DNA from 2 places in the Faecalibacterium duncaniae genome. Region 2 is predicted to be linked to the other one. Evidence: a T-box and tRNA genes for the amino acid it is inferred to sense, from the RefSeq annotation. Region 2 holds a T-box; the other holds one or more tRNA genes.

Region 1 (7,267 bases), 1.4 Mb from region 2:
TGTCGAGACGGACGACATAATCGATGGCAGGATTGAACGTTACAGTGTAGATCATACCTCGGTCTCCTTTATCAGAGTGTATTGCCGGTATTTGGGGTTGGGGCACCGGTTCGTCAGGATGGCACCGCTGTGCAGATCACAGATGACGGCGGGGTAGACCTGCGCGAATTTGGTGTCGTCCACCAGGAACCACGCTTCCCGCGCCCGGTGGAGAGCCGCAGCCTTGACGGCTGCCTCCTCGGGGTCTGGGGTGGTAAAGCCGGAACCCAGCGCCACGCCATTGGCTCCCATGAAGGCTTTGGTGAAATTGTACTGCTGGATGGCAGTCAGCGCAGCCGCCCCGATGATGGCCTCGGTCTGGGGCCGCAGCAGCCCGCCGGGCAGGAACACCCGGCAGCCTTTCTGGGCCAGCAGGCGGGCGTGGGCCACGCCGTTGGTCACATAGCTGGCGTTCAGGGCCGGGCCGCTCAGCGCCCGTGCCAGAGCCAGCGTGCTGGAGCCTGCATCCAGATAGATGAAATCTTCCGGCAGGATCAGTTCTGCCGCCGCCTGGGCGATGCTCTGCTTCTGACTGACGGCCAGCTCTTCCTTGGCGGCCATGGTAGGCTCGTCGGTGCGGAAGGGGCTGTCCGGCAGGGTGGCCCCGCCGTGCACCTTGTTCAGTTTGCCCAGCTTGTCCAGCTCGTTCAGGTCGCGCCGGATGGTGGATTCGCTTGCATTCAACGCCTCGCACAACTCCTGCACGGTGGCGGTGCGCTGCCGCGCCAGCAGATCCAAAATCAGGCTGAATCGTTCTTCTGCCAGCATCGGGAACATTCCCCCTTGTTCGATTTATATGATTGATTTTGATTGACATTGGCGGGTTCTGACCGCCTTGTACCCTTATTATAGCAAAATTTCAGTCAAAATCAATCAGATTCCGCCAAGTTTGAGCGACAAAATATTGCTCTGTTTTTTGGGCAGGATGCATAAAGAGTGGGATACAACAAAAAGGCCGACACTCCACAATGGAATGTCGGCTGAATCTCTCACCGCTTCGGTCTGGCTGTGCCAGCGCCTTGCGGAGCTCTCCTAATAGGGGAGCCAGGGATCACGGTTACTTATTCTGGATGTACTCGTCCATGGCCTTGGCGGCTGCCTTACCGGCACCCATGGCCTTGATGACGGTGGCGGCACCGGTCACGGCATCGCCGCCGGCGTACACGCCCTCACGGCTGGTCTTGCCCTCGTCACCCTCGGTGACGATGCAGCCGTGCTTGTTGGTCTCCAGGCCGGGAGTGGTGGAGCGGATCAGGGGGTTGGGGCTGGTGCCCAGGCTCATGATCACGGTGTCCACATCCATGGTGAATTCGCTGCCCTTCTTCTCGATGGGGCGGCGGCGGCCGGAAGCGTCGGGCTCACCCAGCTCCATCTCAATGCAGGTGATGGACTTGACGAAGCCTTCGTCGTTGGCGTGGATCTCCACAGGGTTGCACAGGGTCTTGAAGATGATGCCCTCTTCCTCGGCGTGCTCGACCTCCTCCTTACGGGCAGGCAGCTCGGCCATGCCGCGGCGGTAGACGATGTACACAGTCTCAGCACCCAGACGCAGGGCGCTGCGGGCAGCATCCATGGCCACGTTGCCGCCGCCCACAACGGCCACCTTTTTGCCGGTGCGGATGGGGGTCTTGCTGGTGGGCAGGTAGGCCTTCATCAGGTTGGAGCGGGTCAGGAACTCGTTGGCGGAGTACACGCCCTTCAGGCTCTCGCCGGGGATGCCCATGAAGCGGGGCAGACCGGCACCGGAGCCAACGAACACGGCCTCGTAGCCGTACTCGTCCATCAGCTCGTCGATGGTCAGCACCTTGCCGATGACCATGTTGCACTCAAAATCTACGCCCATCTTCTTCAGGCCGTCGATCTCCTGCTGCACGATGGCCTTGGGCAGACGGAACTCGGGGATGCCGTACATCAGCACGCCGCCGGCCACATGCAGGGCCTCGTAGACGGTGACCTTATAGCCCAGCTTGGCCAGATCGCCTGCGGCAGTCAGACCGGCAGGGCCAGCGCCGATGATGGCGACCTTGTGGCCGTTCCATGCGGGCACGATGGGGGCGGTGTGGACATTTTCACGGTGCCAGTCGGCCACAAAGCGCTCCAGGCGGCCGATGCCCACGGGCTCGTTCTTGATGCCGCGGGTGCACTTGCCCTCGCACTGGCTCTCCTGGGGGCAGACACGGCCGCAGACGGCGGGCAGGGAGGAGGAGCGGGCAATGACCTGATAGGCGGCTTCAAAGTCGCCCTCGGCCACATGACCGATGAACTCGGGGATATCGATGCCCACGGGGCAGCCGGTCTGGCAGGGCTTATTCTTGCAGTGGATGCAGCGCTTTGCCTCGTTCACGGCCATCTCTTCGGTATAGCCCAGTGCAACTTCCTCAAAGTTCTTGTTGCGGACGTTGGGGTCCTGGGTGGGCATGGGGCACTTTTTGGGATCCATATTGAAAGCCATCTTACTTTGCCTCCTCAGTCTTGAACAGATTGCAGGCCTTCTCGCGGGCCTTTGCCTCAAAGGGGCGGTACATGGTGCCGCGGGCCATGGCTTCGTCGAAATCGACGAGGTCACCGTCAAAGTCGGGACCGTCCACGCAGGCAAACTTGGTCTCGCCGCCCACGGTCAGGCGGCAGCCGCCGCACATGCCGGTGCCATCGATCATAATGGGGTTCATGGAGACAATGCTCTTCAGCCCGTGCTTCTGGCAGGTCTTGACGACGAATTTCATCATGATCAGCGGGCCGATGGTGATGACCAGATCATACTGGTTGCCGGCGGCCACCAGCTCGTCCAGAGCGGCAGTGACCACACCCTTGGTGCCGTAGCTGCCGTCATCGGTCATAATGCGCAGCTCGTCACTGCAGGCGTTGAACTCGTCCTCGAGGATGAGCAGATCCTTATTGCGGAAGCCGATGACGCTGTGGACGGTGCAGCCCTGGTCATGCAGCTCCTTGGCAATGGGCAGGGCGATGGCGCAGCCCACGCCGCCGCCCACAACACAGACCTTTTTCAGGCCCTCGGTCTCGGTGGCGCGGCCCAAGGGGCCCACAAAGTCATGGACGCTGTCGCCTGCGTTCAGGCTGTTCAGCTCCATGGTGGTGCCGCCCACGATCTGGAAAATGATATCCACAGTGCCCTTTTCACGGTCGTAACCGGCCACGGTCAGGGGGATGCGCTCGCTGTCCTCAAACGGGCGCACAATGATGAACTGGCCCGGCTTTGCCTTTTTGGCAATGAGCGGGGCTTCAATGACCATCTTTGTCACGGTGGGGTTCAGCGCGACCTTTTCAGTGATCTTGTACATTGCGGTTGCTCCTTTTTCTGGCAAAATCTCGGCACAAAAATACGTCTGCCCGCCCGCGCGGCACAGCAGACGTGTTTTTGTGCAACTTTTTGACAAGTTTATTATAACCTCTTTAAGAAGGGAACGCAACCGAATTTTCTTTGTGTCTGCCGCCGCAAAGCTGAAACATTTCGGTTTCATTCCGGTTTCGGCTTTGTTTTTGAAAAACAGGCGCAGACAGGCGTGTTTTGCAAAAAGTCTGATTTTTTGGAAATTTGTTGTTGACAAAGCCTGCGTTTTACGCTATAATAGCCAACGTCGCCGGGAGCGAAACCCCGGCAGACCACATGAAATGTGCGGCCGTAGCTCATCTGGTAGAGCGCCACCTTGCCAAGGTGGAGGTAGCGAGTTCGAGCCTCGTCGGCCGCTCCATTTTGTGGAAGTTTAGCTCAGCTGGGAGAGCATCTGCCTTACAAGCAGAGGGTCAGCGGTTCGAGCCCGTTAACTTCCACCATGTGGCCCGGTAGCTCAGTTGGTTAGAGCACCAGCCTGTCACGCTGGGGGTCGTCGGTTCGAGCCCGATCCGGGTCGCTGCTGCTTCTCTGGAAGCAGCTTATATGCCTCTGTAGCTCAGTCGGTAGAGCAGGGGACTGAAAATCCCCGTGTCATTGGTTCGATTCCGATCGGAGGCACTTTATATGCGGCCGTAGCTCATCTGGTAGAGCGCCACCTTGCCAAGGTGGAGGTAGCGAGTTCGAGCCTCGTCGGCCGCTCCAGACAAACAAGCCACTGCAAAACATGATTCGTCGTGTGATGCAGCGGCTTTTTTGTACATTGAAAGCTTTTTTGGAATTGGAAAAGGAGGGAAAAACGCAGTGATATTCGGAAAGTACATCAACCGGTATTACCTCAAGCATGCTCCCGTACTGCTGCTGGGCCTTGCCGCCCTGCTGACGGTGGATTACATCCAGCTTTTGATCCCGCAGCTCTACCGGCTGGTCATCAACGGGGTGAACCTTGGCCAGGTGGTGGTGAACGGTGAGACGTTGCTCTTTACCAAAGAGGTGCTGCTGCAGCACATCTGCCTGCCCATGATCTGGATCGTGGTGCTGATGGTCATTGGGCGCTTTTTGTGGCGCATCTGTTTCTTCGGCTCGGCGGTGCGGGTCGCGGCAGACCTGCGGGAGCGGATGTTCGACCACAGCCGCAGGCTGTCCCAGCAGTACTATCAGGTGAACAAGGTCGGCAACCTGATGAGCCTGTACACCAACGACCTGGACACCATTCAGGAGTGCTTCGGCGACGGCGTGCTGATGTTCTTCGACGCGCTGACCCTGGGTCTGCTGGCTCTTTATAAGATGTGGACCATGGACGTGCGGCTGACCCTGCTGGCCCTGATCCCGGCGCTGCTCATGTTTGCCATCGGCACCCAGATGAGCAAGGTGATGACCCGGCGCTGGGAGGAGCGGCAGGAGGCCTTCTCCGGCCTTTCCGATTTCGCGCAGGAGAACTTTTCCGGCATTGCGGTCATCAAGGCCTTTGTCAAGGAATACAAGGAACTGCAGGCCTTCCGGAAGCTGAACAAGGAAAACGAGGAGATCAACGTGACCTACACGAAGATCGCCACCCTGCTGGAGGTGCTGGTGACCCTGTTCGTGGAGTCCGTGGTCTGCATCATTCTGGGTTACGGCGGTTATCTGGTCTATCAGGGCCGGTTCAACGCCGGCCAGCTGGTGGAGTACATCGGCTACTTTGAGGCCATCGTCTGGCCCATCATGGCTGTGTCCATGCTGATCGAAAAGACCAGCCGCGGCAAGGCCTCCCTGAACCGCATCACCGAGCTGCTGGATGCCCCCATCGATGTGGCCGACCGCCCCGGCGTGGCCGACCTGACCGACCCCAAAGGCGGCATCGAGTTCCGCCACCTGAACTTCCGCTACCCGGACGGCGAGTACGATGTGCTGCGGGATATCTCCTTTACCATCGCGCCCGGCGAGAGCGTGGGCATCGTGGGCAAGACCGGTGCGGGCAAGACCGCCCTGGTGGACCTGCTGCTGCGCACCTATAATGTGCCGGACGGAACCCTGTTTGTGGACGGCAGGGATGTGAACAGCCTTTCCATCCACTCGGTGCGCAATGCCTGTGCCTACGTTCCGCAGGATAATTTCCTGTTCTCGGACACCATCGCCCACAACATTGCCTTTGGTGTGGACGATGCCACCCCCGAGGACATCGAGCGGGCGGCAAGCATGGCCGATGTGCGGGATAATATCGTGGATTTCAAGGACGGCTACGAGACCGTTCTGGGCGAACGCGGCGTGACGGTGTCCGGCGGCCAGAAACAGCGCATCTCCATCGCCCGCGCCCTGCTCAAGGACGCGCCCATCCTGATCCTGGATGACTCCGTCTCGGCGGTGGATACCAGCACCGAGAAGATCATTCTGGACAACCTCAAGAACAGCCGGGCAGGCAAGACCACCCTGCTCATTGCCCACCGCATTTCCACGGTGGAGCGGCTGGACAAGATCATCTTCCTCAACGAGGGCCGGGTGGAAGCCGTCGGCCCCCATGATCAGCTGTATGCTTCCTGCCCGGAGTACCGCCGGATGGTCGATCTGCAGCGGCTGGAGGATGAGACGAAGGGAGGCGAAAACGCATGATGCATCTGAATCCGTTGGTTCTGGTGGGCGCTGTCATCGGCGTGATCACCGCCCTGCTGGTGGCAGCTTATGCCGCCGCCAAGGACAAAAAGACCGCTATGGGCTTTGAGCGCAACATGGAGGACGGCGAGATCATGCGCCGCCTTGCCCGCTATGCCCGGCCCTACCTGAGCAAATTCCTCATCGTGGGCCTGCTGATGCTCTTCTCCATTGCCTACGATATCATTTCACCCCTCATCGTGGGCCGCATCGAGGAGCTGGTGGCCGGGGAGTTTGAACTCCGCGCCCTCTTCCTGGGCGTGTCAGTGTATGCAGGCGTGCTGGTGTTCTCCATGGGCAGCACCTACCTGCAGGCCGTGATCCTGCAGCGGGTGGGTCAGCGCATCATCTCCGATCTGCGCGAGGATCTGTTCAGCCACATTGAATCTTTGGCACACGAGCAGCTCAACGAGATCCCGGTGGGCAAGCTGGTCACCCGTGTGACCAACGATACCAACGCCATCTCCATGATGTTCACCAACCTCTTGGTCCAGCTGACCAAGAACAGCTTTGTCATTCTGGGCATTCTGGTGGCCATGCTCTGCCTGAACTACGAGCTGACGTTGATGGTGCTCTGCTTTGTGCCCTTCATCGTGATCTTCACGGTCATCTTCCGCAAGTTCTCCCGCCGCGCCAACCGCAAGCTCAAGAACGCGACCACCGATATCAATACCTATCTGTCCGAAAACCTGTCCGGCATCAAGGTCACCCAGATCTTTGGCCGGGAGGACGAGAAGATGGAGGACTTCCGCCAGAAGAGCCAGAAGCTGGCCCGGGCCAATCAGGAACAGATCTTCGTGTTCAGCGTGTTCCGTCCGCTGGTGTATATGCTCTATGTCAGCTCGATCCTGTGCCTGTTCTATCTGGGCGGCATGGGTCACCTGAACAACGTCAGCTTTCTGGGGCAGACCATTTCCAGCGGCACTATCGTCACCTTTTATATGTACATCTCCAAGTTCTTCACCCCCATCCAGAACCTGGCCGAGCAGTTCAACTGGCTGCAGTCGGCGCTGGCATCGGCAGAAAAGGTGTTCTCCATCATGGACATCCAGCCCAGGATGCAGGATGCCCCCGATGCCATTGAGCTGAACGAGGTGAAGGGCGAGATCGAGTTCCGGGACGTGTGGTTCAGCTACGTTCCCGGCGAGTGGGTGCTGCAGGGCGTTTCCTTCCATGTGGATGCCCGCCAGACCGTGGCCTTTGTGGGTTCCACCGGCTCCGGCAAGAGCACCATCCTCTCCCTGATCTGCC
Region 2 (7,267 bases):
CGTTTTCAGGTCAGCCAGCTGGGGCACGGTGGGGTCATACCGGGCCAGAAAAGCCGCTGCCGCACCGCGGGCATACGCTTCGTTGACGCTGAGGGAATCAAATTGGATCCTGGTCGTGTTTTCCGCTTTCATCTTCATTCCTCCTGTCCTGCATCCGTGCAGGGGATATTGGCCAGCCGCAGAACGCGGCGCAGCTGCTCCGGGGCGTGCTGGATACGCAGGGTTCCGCCCAGACTGCGGGCGCAGCGCTGGCGGCCCAGAATCAGCCCCACCCCGGACGAATCCATAAACCCAACCCCGCCCAGATCGAGCACCAGTGTTTTGGGGGTGCGGGCCAAAAGGGCATCGTCCAGCTGGATGCGCAGGTTCTGTGCTGCATCGTGGTCGATTTCACCTGCCAGATAGGCATAGAGCAGATCGTCCGCCGCACTGAATGTAACTGTTGCCATTTTCTGTCCTTTCCTTGCGTGAATCGCTCAGGCTTGTCCGGCCTGCCGGAGGCTTCCCCTTTCCGGGAGGTCGGCAGTGCGAGACATTGATTGAGCGGTTTCTTCTAAAATAAAAAGAGCCTGTACACGTTTCCATCAGTGTACAGGCTCTTCCGGGCATATTTTAGAAAAGGGTGTCGCTTACTTTTCAGCCAGCAGATCGGCAGCTTCCAGTGCGATGGCTTCGCCGCCGCAGATCAGCAGGCCGCGGCGGCTGTTGGCCCGGGCAAGCTCCACGGCTTCGGCCAGGCTCCCGCAGAGCTCGGCATCAAAGTGGTAGCGTGCCTTTTCCAGCAGGCGCTCGGTCATGGCGGCATCTGTACCCGCCGGGGGAACGAGGAACACCTTATCAAAGGGATTCTCGCTCATGCCGGGCATGGTGGTACGGTCTTTTTTCTGGGTCTCAGCCGTCAAGCCGCTTTCCAGCGCGGAGAAGAAGGCCTCGGCTCCTTCTTCCTCTGCCAGACCGATGACAGCGCTCAGGTGGCGCACCTTGGCCATGTTCAGGACGTGGAGCAGGGCAATGGCCTGCTGCGGGGTGCGGCAGGCATCCAGCACCACCAGCGGGCGCTGGGAGAGGACCCGGATGCTGCTGCGGTTCTCCACAGCGGCCAGACCTTCCAGAATGGCTTCATCGGGGATGTCATAGCCCTTTTTGCAGAGGGCCAGGGCCAGCTCCACCGCAATGGCGGCACTGCCCGCCGCGTGACGGCCCAGGAAGGCCAGCGGCACGGTATAGCCGCCGTAGTCCACACGGCTGGCGAACTTTTCGGCTTCGAGGAAGGTGATATCATCGGGGTCCGGCACGACCAGCTCACAGTCTGCCTTACCGGCGGCCACGATGAGCTCACTGACCACAGCCTTGGGCTGCTCAGGCGCGGTGACGCAGATGCTGCCCTTGCGCATGACACCGGCCGCCAGCGCGGCGGAGCGCTCCAGTGAGGCGCTGATGCCGTCCGGGCCGATGGAGGTGACCGCACAGACCGGCATCTTGGGCAGGGCCTCGGCAAGTCCCGCATCGGGCAGTTCCACCACGGCCAGCGCACAGCCTGCCTCGCCAAAGCAGCGGGCAGCGGCAGCCAGCTCGGCAGCCGCACGGGGCAGGGTCTCCCGGGCGCTCAGGATCTCGGCGGCCTGTGCAAGCAGCTCCGGTGCCACAGGCTCCCCATTCACCCGGATGCGGGCAGAGAGCGGCTCACAGCCTGCGTGGTAGCTGCCGGTAACGAGACCGGCAGCTCTGAGCACCGCCGCCGTGAGGGCGGCGGCAGTCGTTTTGCCAGCCGTACCGGCTACGCCCAGATAATCCACCCGGCCTGCCTTGGCAGAAAGGGCTTCCTGCAGCTGCCGGGTCGGGGCAAAGCCCTCGGGCAGAGATACAAAATAGGCATTTGCCTGTTCAATGGTCATTGCGTCAAACCTCGTTTCGATGTTGATAGAGAATGATGCACATCCGGACAAGCCCCAGCAGGATGAGCCCCACCAGCAGGCCGGTCATCACACCGGAAAAATCGATCCAGATATCGGTGACCTGGCCGCTGCGGCCCGGCACAAAGAGCTGGATGGTCTCATCGGTCAGGGCTGTGAGCAGGCCGCCCAGCATGGGCCAGGACACATGCTTGAAGAAATGCCGGGTGTACACCCGCAGGCAGAGCATGAGCAGGAAGCCTTCCAGCAGATACTCGCAGAAATGCGCCAGCTTGCGCACGATGTGCATGGTGAGCCGGTCGGCGGCACCGGGAAGGCCCAGATGCCGCAGGATGCCCTGCAGTATCCCCAGTACCCGGCCGCTGGCCCCCTCGGACACATCCGCGATCTGCAGAGAGTTCGAGAAGATGAACACGATGCAGCCGATGAGGGCAAAAGTAAAGATCACCCGCCACGCGATGAGCCACGGGGAGGTGCGTTGATTCTGTTCCTGCATCCGCTTAGCCCAGAGCCTTGATGCTCTGCTCGATGTTGGCCAGCTTGCTCTGGCTGTTGGTGCGCTTTGCGCGGATCTCTTCCACCAGAGCTGCGGGGGCACGCTCCACGAACTTGGGGTTGGCCAGCTGGTTCTCGAACATGGCCAGTTCCTTCTCGGCCTTGGCCTTTTCCTTGTTCAGGCGGGCCAGCTCCTTCTCGCGGTCGATCAGCTCCATCATGGGGATAAAGCCGCGGGCGGTGTGGGTGGACACCTGCACCATGCCATCGGTGCTGCCCTCGTACTTTTCCGTAAAGGTCACGTCGGTGGCAAAGGCAAACTTTGCCAGATAGACCTCTGCATTCCGGAAGGGAGCGGGATCAGCCGTCTCGATGATCATACTGGTCTTTTTGGCAGGATGGACATTCATCTCGGTGCGCATGGTGCGGACTGCCTTGATGTAGTCCATGACCTTTTCAAAGGCTTCCTCTTCCTCGGCCCAGTTGTGTGCCTCGTCAAAGGTGGGCCAGCTCTGGGTCATAATGGTCTCGGCGGAGCCGGGCAGGGCCTGATACAGCTCCTCCGTGATGAAGGGCATGAAGGGATGCAGCAGCTTGAGAGCCTTGTCCAGCACATACACCAGCACACGGCGGGCGGTATCTGCCTGCTCTGCATCGCCGGAGTTCAGGCGGGGCTTTGCGATCTCGATGAACCAGTCGCAGTAGACATCCCAGATGAAGCTGTTGATCTTGGCAGCGGCCAGACCCATCTCGAAGTGGTCGAGGTTGTCGGTCATGGCACCGGCCACCTGATTCAGCTTGGTCAGCACCCACTTGTCGCTCATGTCCAGCTTGCTCTCCTCGGGCAGGCCGGGCTGGAAGTCCTCGGGCAGGTTCATCAGGACAAAACGGGTGGCGTTCCAAAGCTTATTAGCAAAGTTGCGGGCAGCCTCCACCTTCTTTTCGCTGTAACGCATATCGTTGCCAGGGGTGGAGCCGTCCAGCAGCATGAAGCGCAGTGCATCCGCGCCGTACTGGGCAATGACCTCCAGCGGGTCGATGCCGTTGCCCAGGCTCTTGGACATCTTGCGGCCCTGGCTGTCGCGGACGATGCCGTGGATGCAGACAGTGTCGAAGGGGGCCTTGCCGGTGTAGGCCAGGCCGGAGAAGATCATGCGGCTGACCCAGAAGCCGATGATATCATAGCCGGTGACCAGCGTGTTGGTGGGGTAGAAATACTTCAGGTCCGCGCTGTCCTCATTGGGCCAGCCCAGAGTGCTGAAGGGCCACAGAGCGGAGGAGAACCAGGTATCCAGCGTATCGGGGTCCTGGGTGAAGTGGCTGCCGCCGCACTTGGGGCAGGTGCAGGGCATCTCTTTGGCGACCACGGTCTCGCCGCAGTCATTGCAGTAGAAGGCCGGGATCTGGTGGCCCCACCACAGCTGACGGCTGATGCACCAGTCGCGGGTGCCTTTCATCCAGTTGAGGTAGTTCTTGGTAAAGCGCTCGGGCACGAACTTGATCTCGCCCTTCTCCACGCTCTCGATGGCGGGCTTTGCCAGCGGCTCCATCTTGACGAACCACTGCTTGGAGACCATGGGCTCGATGGTGGAGTGGCAGCGGTAGCAGGTACCGACCTCGTGCTTCAGGGGCTCGATCTCCTTCAGGAAGCCGCCCTCCTTCAGGTCTGCCAGAATGGCCTTGCGGGCCTCGAGGGTGGTCATGCCGGCGTACTTGCCGCAGTCCAGCACCTCGGGCTCGTTCACGGTGTTCTTGCCTGCGGCAAACAGTGCATCGGCAGCGGCCTTATCGGCAGCACCGGTCATGTGGCCGTCGTAGGTAAACACCCGAACGATGGGCAGATCATGGCGCAGACCCACTTCAAAGTCGTTGGGGTCGTGGGCGGGGGTGATCTTGACGACACCGGTGCCCTTGGTCATATCAGCATGCTCGTCGCAGACGATGGGGATCTCCTTGTTCAGCAGGGGCAGGACAACATGGCAGCCGTGGAGGTGGGCATAGCGGGGGTCCTCGCCGTTGATGGCAACAGCGGTATCACCCAGCATGGTCTCGGGGCGGGTGGTTGCCAGCTCCAGCATCTCACCGGTCTCCTTGACCGGGTAGAGCAGGTGCCAGAAATTGCCGTCCTTTTCCTCGTACTCCACCTCAGCATCCGAGATGGAGGTGTTGCAGTGGGGGCACCAGTTGACCATCCGGTTGCCGCGGTAGATCAGGCCCTTGTCGTACAGGCGCACGAACACTTCCTTGACGGCATCCGAGCAGCCCTCGTCCATGGTAAAGCGCTCCCGCTGCCAGTCACAGCTGGTGCCCAGCTTTTTCAGCTGGCTGACGATGCGGTTGCCGTACTTGGTCTTCCAGTCCCAGGCGCGCTCCAGGAAACCGTCGCGGCCCACCATCTCCTTGGTCAGGCCCTCGGCACGCATGGCCTCCACGACCTTGGCCTCGGTGGCGATGGATGCGTGGTCGGTGCCGGGCACCCACAGGGCGGCATAGCCCTGCATCCGCTTGGTGCGGATGAGCACATCCTGCATGGTGTTATCCAGCGCATGGCCCATGTGGAGCTGGCCGGTCACGTTCGGAGGGGGCATGACGATGGTGTAAGGCTTCTTGTCGGGGTCCGCTTCCGTGTGGAAGTAGCCGCCGTCCTGCCAGAACTGGTAGATACGGTCTTCCACCTGGCTGGGATCGTACTGTTTTGCGAGTTCTTTCATTGTATCCTCCCAAAAATGTGATGAGTGGGACGAAAAAAGCCGCCCCACGGAACGTTCCATGGGACGGCTGTAAACTACATACCGCGGTACCACCCAAATTGCACCGGCTGCAAACACAGCCCGTGCCCCTTGATGCCCCGGTAACGTGGGGCAGCTCCGAGGGCGGCTACTGGCTTCACCGCCCCTGCTCAAAAGCGACAGTGCGCGGCGCTTACCTGCCGGGCTCTCACCTGCCCCCGGCTCTCTGCAAGGCGGTTTGCCGCGCACACTCTTTCTCGTTGCATTTATACAAAGAATATAACGTTTTTTTTGCGTTTTGTCAATATGCTCCGAGAACTTCCTGCTTCAATCTGCCGATCAGCCGCTCCATTAGGGCCACCCGGTTGAAGGGGGTCATCAGGTAGAGGCCGTCCGCATACGGCAGGGCGGCCTTTGCCATTTCCAGCGAGATGGCAAGACCCAGCTCCTCGCCCTGGGCACGGTCGAGCCCGGCAAACTTTTCAATGATCCAGTCCTCCACATGGATGCCGTTGATCTCGTTCTCCATGAAGATGGCGTTGCGCTGGCTGACCACCGGCATGATACCGGCCAGGATCCTTGCATCGGCCCCCAGCGTCTCCCGGGACTTTTTCAGGTTTTCCACCGCCTGTGCCGAGAGCACCGGCTGGGTCAGAAAGCCGCTCATGCCGTTTTCCAGCTTCTCCTTTGCCCGGCGCAGCTCCACATCAAAGTTGCGGGCGTTCAGATTCAGGGCACCGAACACGGTCATGGGGCCGGGCATCTCCCGGCCTTCCCCTGCCAGCGAGACGATGTATTGGGCCAGCTTGCGGGAGTTGAACTGGTAAACGTTCTTCACCTCGTCCCGCTCCGCCGTGGGGATGGGATCACCGGTGATGGCCAGCACCTCCCGCACGCCCTCGGCATACAGGCCCAGCAGCAGAGCCTTGGTGGCGTTCAGGTTGCGGTCGCGGCAGGTCATGTGGGGCAGGGTGCACAGCCCCAGCTCCCGGTGGACCCGGCAGGCCACCAGAGAGGAATCCATCCGGGCCTGTGCAATGGGGCAGTCGGCAATGGTCAGCAGGTCAGCGCCCGCCGCCTGCAGCTTTTTTGCCCCTTCCAGATAACCGGTCAGGTCCGCATTGCGGGGAGAATCCAGCTCAATGGCAATGACCTTTTCCCCTGCGTTCAGCTTGCGCAGGAAAGCGTCCTCATTTTCCACCGTCTGTTCCTTCACGGTGGAAAACTCTTCTGCCGGAGCCGTTTTTTTCACCACGGTCAGGCTGTCCAGCTCCGCCCGCAGGGCGGCAATGTGGGCAGGGGTAGTGCCGCAGCAGCCGCCCAGGATCTGAACCGTGCCCTCGGCGGCCAGACGGCCCAGCTCCCTTGCAAAGTACTCCGGCCTGCCCTGATACTTCACCTGCGTCCGGGTGACAACGGGATAACCCGCGTTGGGCATGACCGACAGGGGCAGCGTGCCCCCCAGCTGCTTTGCCAGTGTGCGCATGGCACCGGGTGCCGACACGCAGTTCAGGCCCACGGCATCCACGATGCCGCTTTCCTGCATCCGCCGGGCAAGGTCTTTGCAGTACATGCCTTCCCGGGTGTAGCCATCGGGCAGGACTGCAAAGGACACCAGCACAAAGGCATCCGGCACTTCCGCCCTGATGGCCCCCACGGCATCCAGAAGGCCCGCATCGGAGCTCAGGGTCTCGAACAGGAAATTTCTGGCTCCCAGCGCCGCGAACTGCTTTGCCACAGCCGTATATACCTGCCCCGCCGGAACTGCCTCGGTATCCGGAGCCGGGCCGAGGTCGGCAAAAACGGCGGCACCCGTCTCCCCTGCGGCCTGCACAGCCAGCTGCCAGCCTGCCTGCGCCAGCTGTTCCCAGCCGGGTGTGTGTGCCGCCGCCAGCCGGGGCAGGCTGAAGGTATTCGTCTTGACGGCATCAGCCCCTGCCGCCAGATACTCCCGGTGGACAGCCAGCACCCCCGCCGGGTCGGTCAGGTTGGCCTGCTCGCACTCCACCCCGGGAGCCGCCTTATAATAAGTACCCATGGCACCATCAAAAAGCAGGGGGCGGGTCTGTAACAGTTCGCGGATGTCTTTCATAAAATGTCTCCTTTTCCCTCAGTTCCCTCTTGCGAATA

The links. A T-box is a leader RNA that pairs with one kind of tRNA and senses whether it is charged. The one in region 2 lies ahead of GXM22_RS03075 (valine--tRNA ligase), so its partner is inferred to be a tRNA-Val.
Region 1: it encodes a tRNA-Val, which carries the amino acid that the T-box ahead of GXM22_RS03075 (valine--tRNA ligase) is inferred to sense. The anticodon was not compared.

What each region holds. Positions count from the first base shown of each region.
Region 1 is NZ_CP048437.1:2,010,095-2,017,361, reverse strand. Features, by position in the region: gene pfkB (1-phosphofructokinase) at 1-55, opposite strand, end outside; gene GXM22_RS09795 (DeoR/GlpR family DNA-binding transcription regulator) at 52-816, opposite strand; gene gltA (NADPH-dependent glutamate synthase) at 1,097-2,491, opposite strand; gene GXM22_RS09785 (sulfide/dihydroorotate dehydrogenase-like FAD/NAD-binding protein) at 2,493-3,338, opposite strand; tRNA gene GXM22_RS09780 (tRNA-Gly) at 3,674-3,749, shown strand; tRNA gene GXM22_RS09775 (tRNA-Val) at 3,756-3,831, shown strand; tRNA gene GXM22_RS09770 (tRNA-Asp) at 3,835-3,908, shown strand; tRNA gene GXM22_RS09765 (tRNA-Phe) at 3,937-4,009, shown strand; tRNA gene GXM22_RS09760 (tRNA-Gly) at 4,018-4,093, shown strand; gene GXM22_RS09755 (ABC transporter ATP-binding protein) at 4,193-5,977, shown strand; gene GXM22_RS09750 (ABC transporter ATP-binding protein) at 5,974-7,267, shown strand, end outside.
Region 2 is NZ_CP048437.1:652,616-659,882, reverse strand. Features, by position in the region: gene spoIIAB (anti-sigma F factor) at 1-132, opposite strand, end outside; gene GXM22_RS03090 (anti-sigma factor antagonist) at 135-449, opposite strand; gene GXM22_RS03085 (folylpolyglutamate synthase/dihydrofolate synthase family protein) at 630-1,895, opposite strand; gene GXM22_RS03080 (VanZ family protein) at 1,900-2,409, opposite strand; gene GXM22_RS03075 (valine--tRNA ligase) at 2,414-5,119, opposite strand; T-box leader at 5,176-5,407, opposite strand; gene GXM22_RS03070 (bifunctional homocysteine S-methyltransferase/methylenetetrahydrofolate reductase) at 5,439-7,229, opposite strand.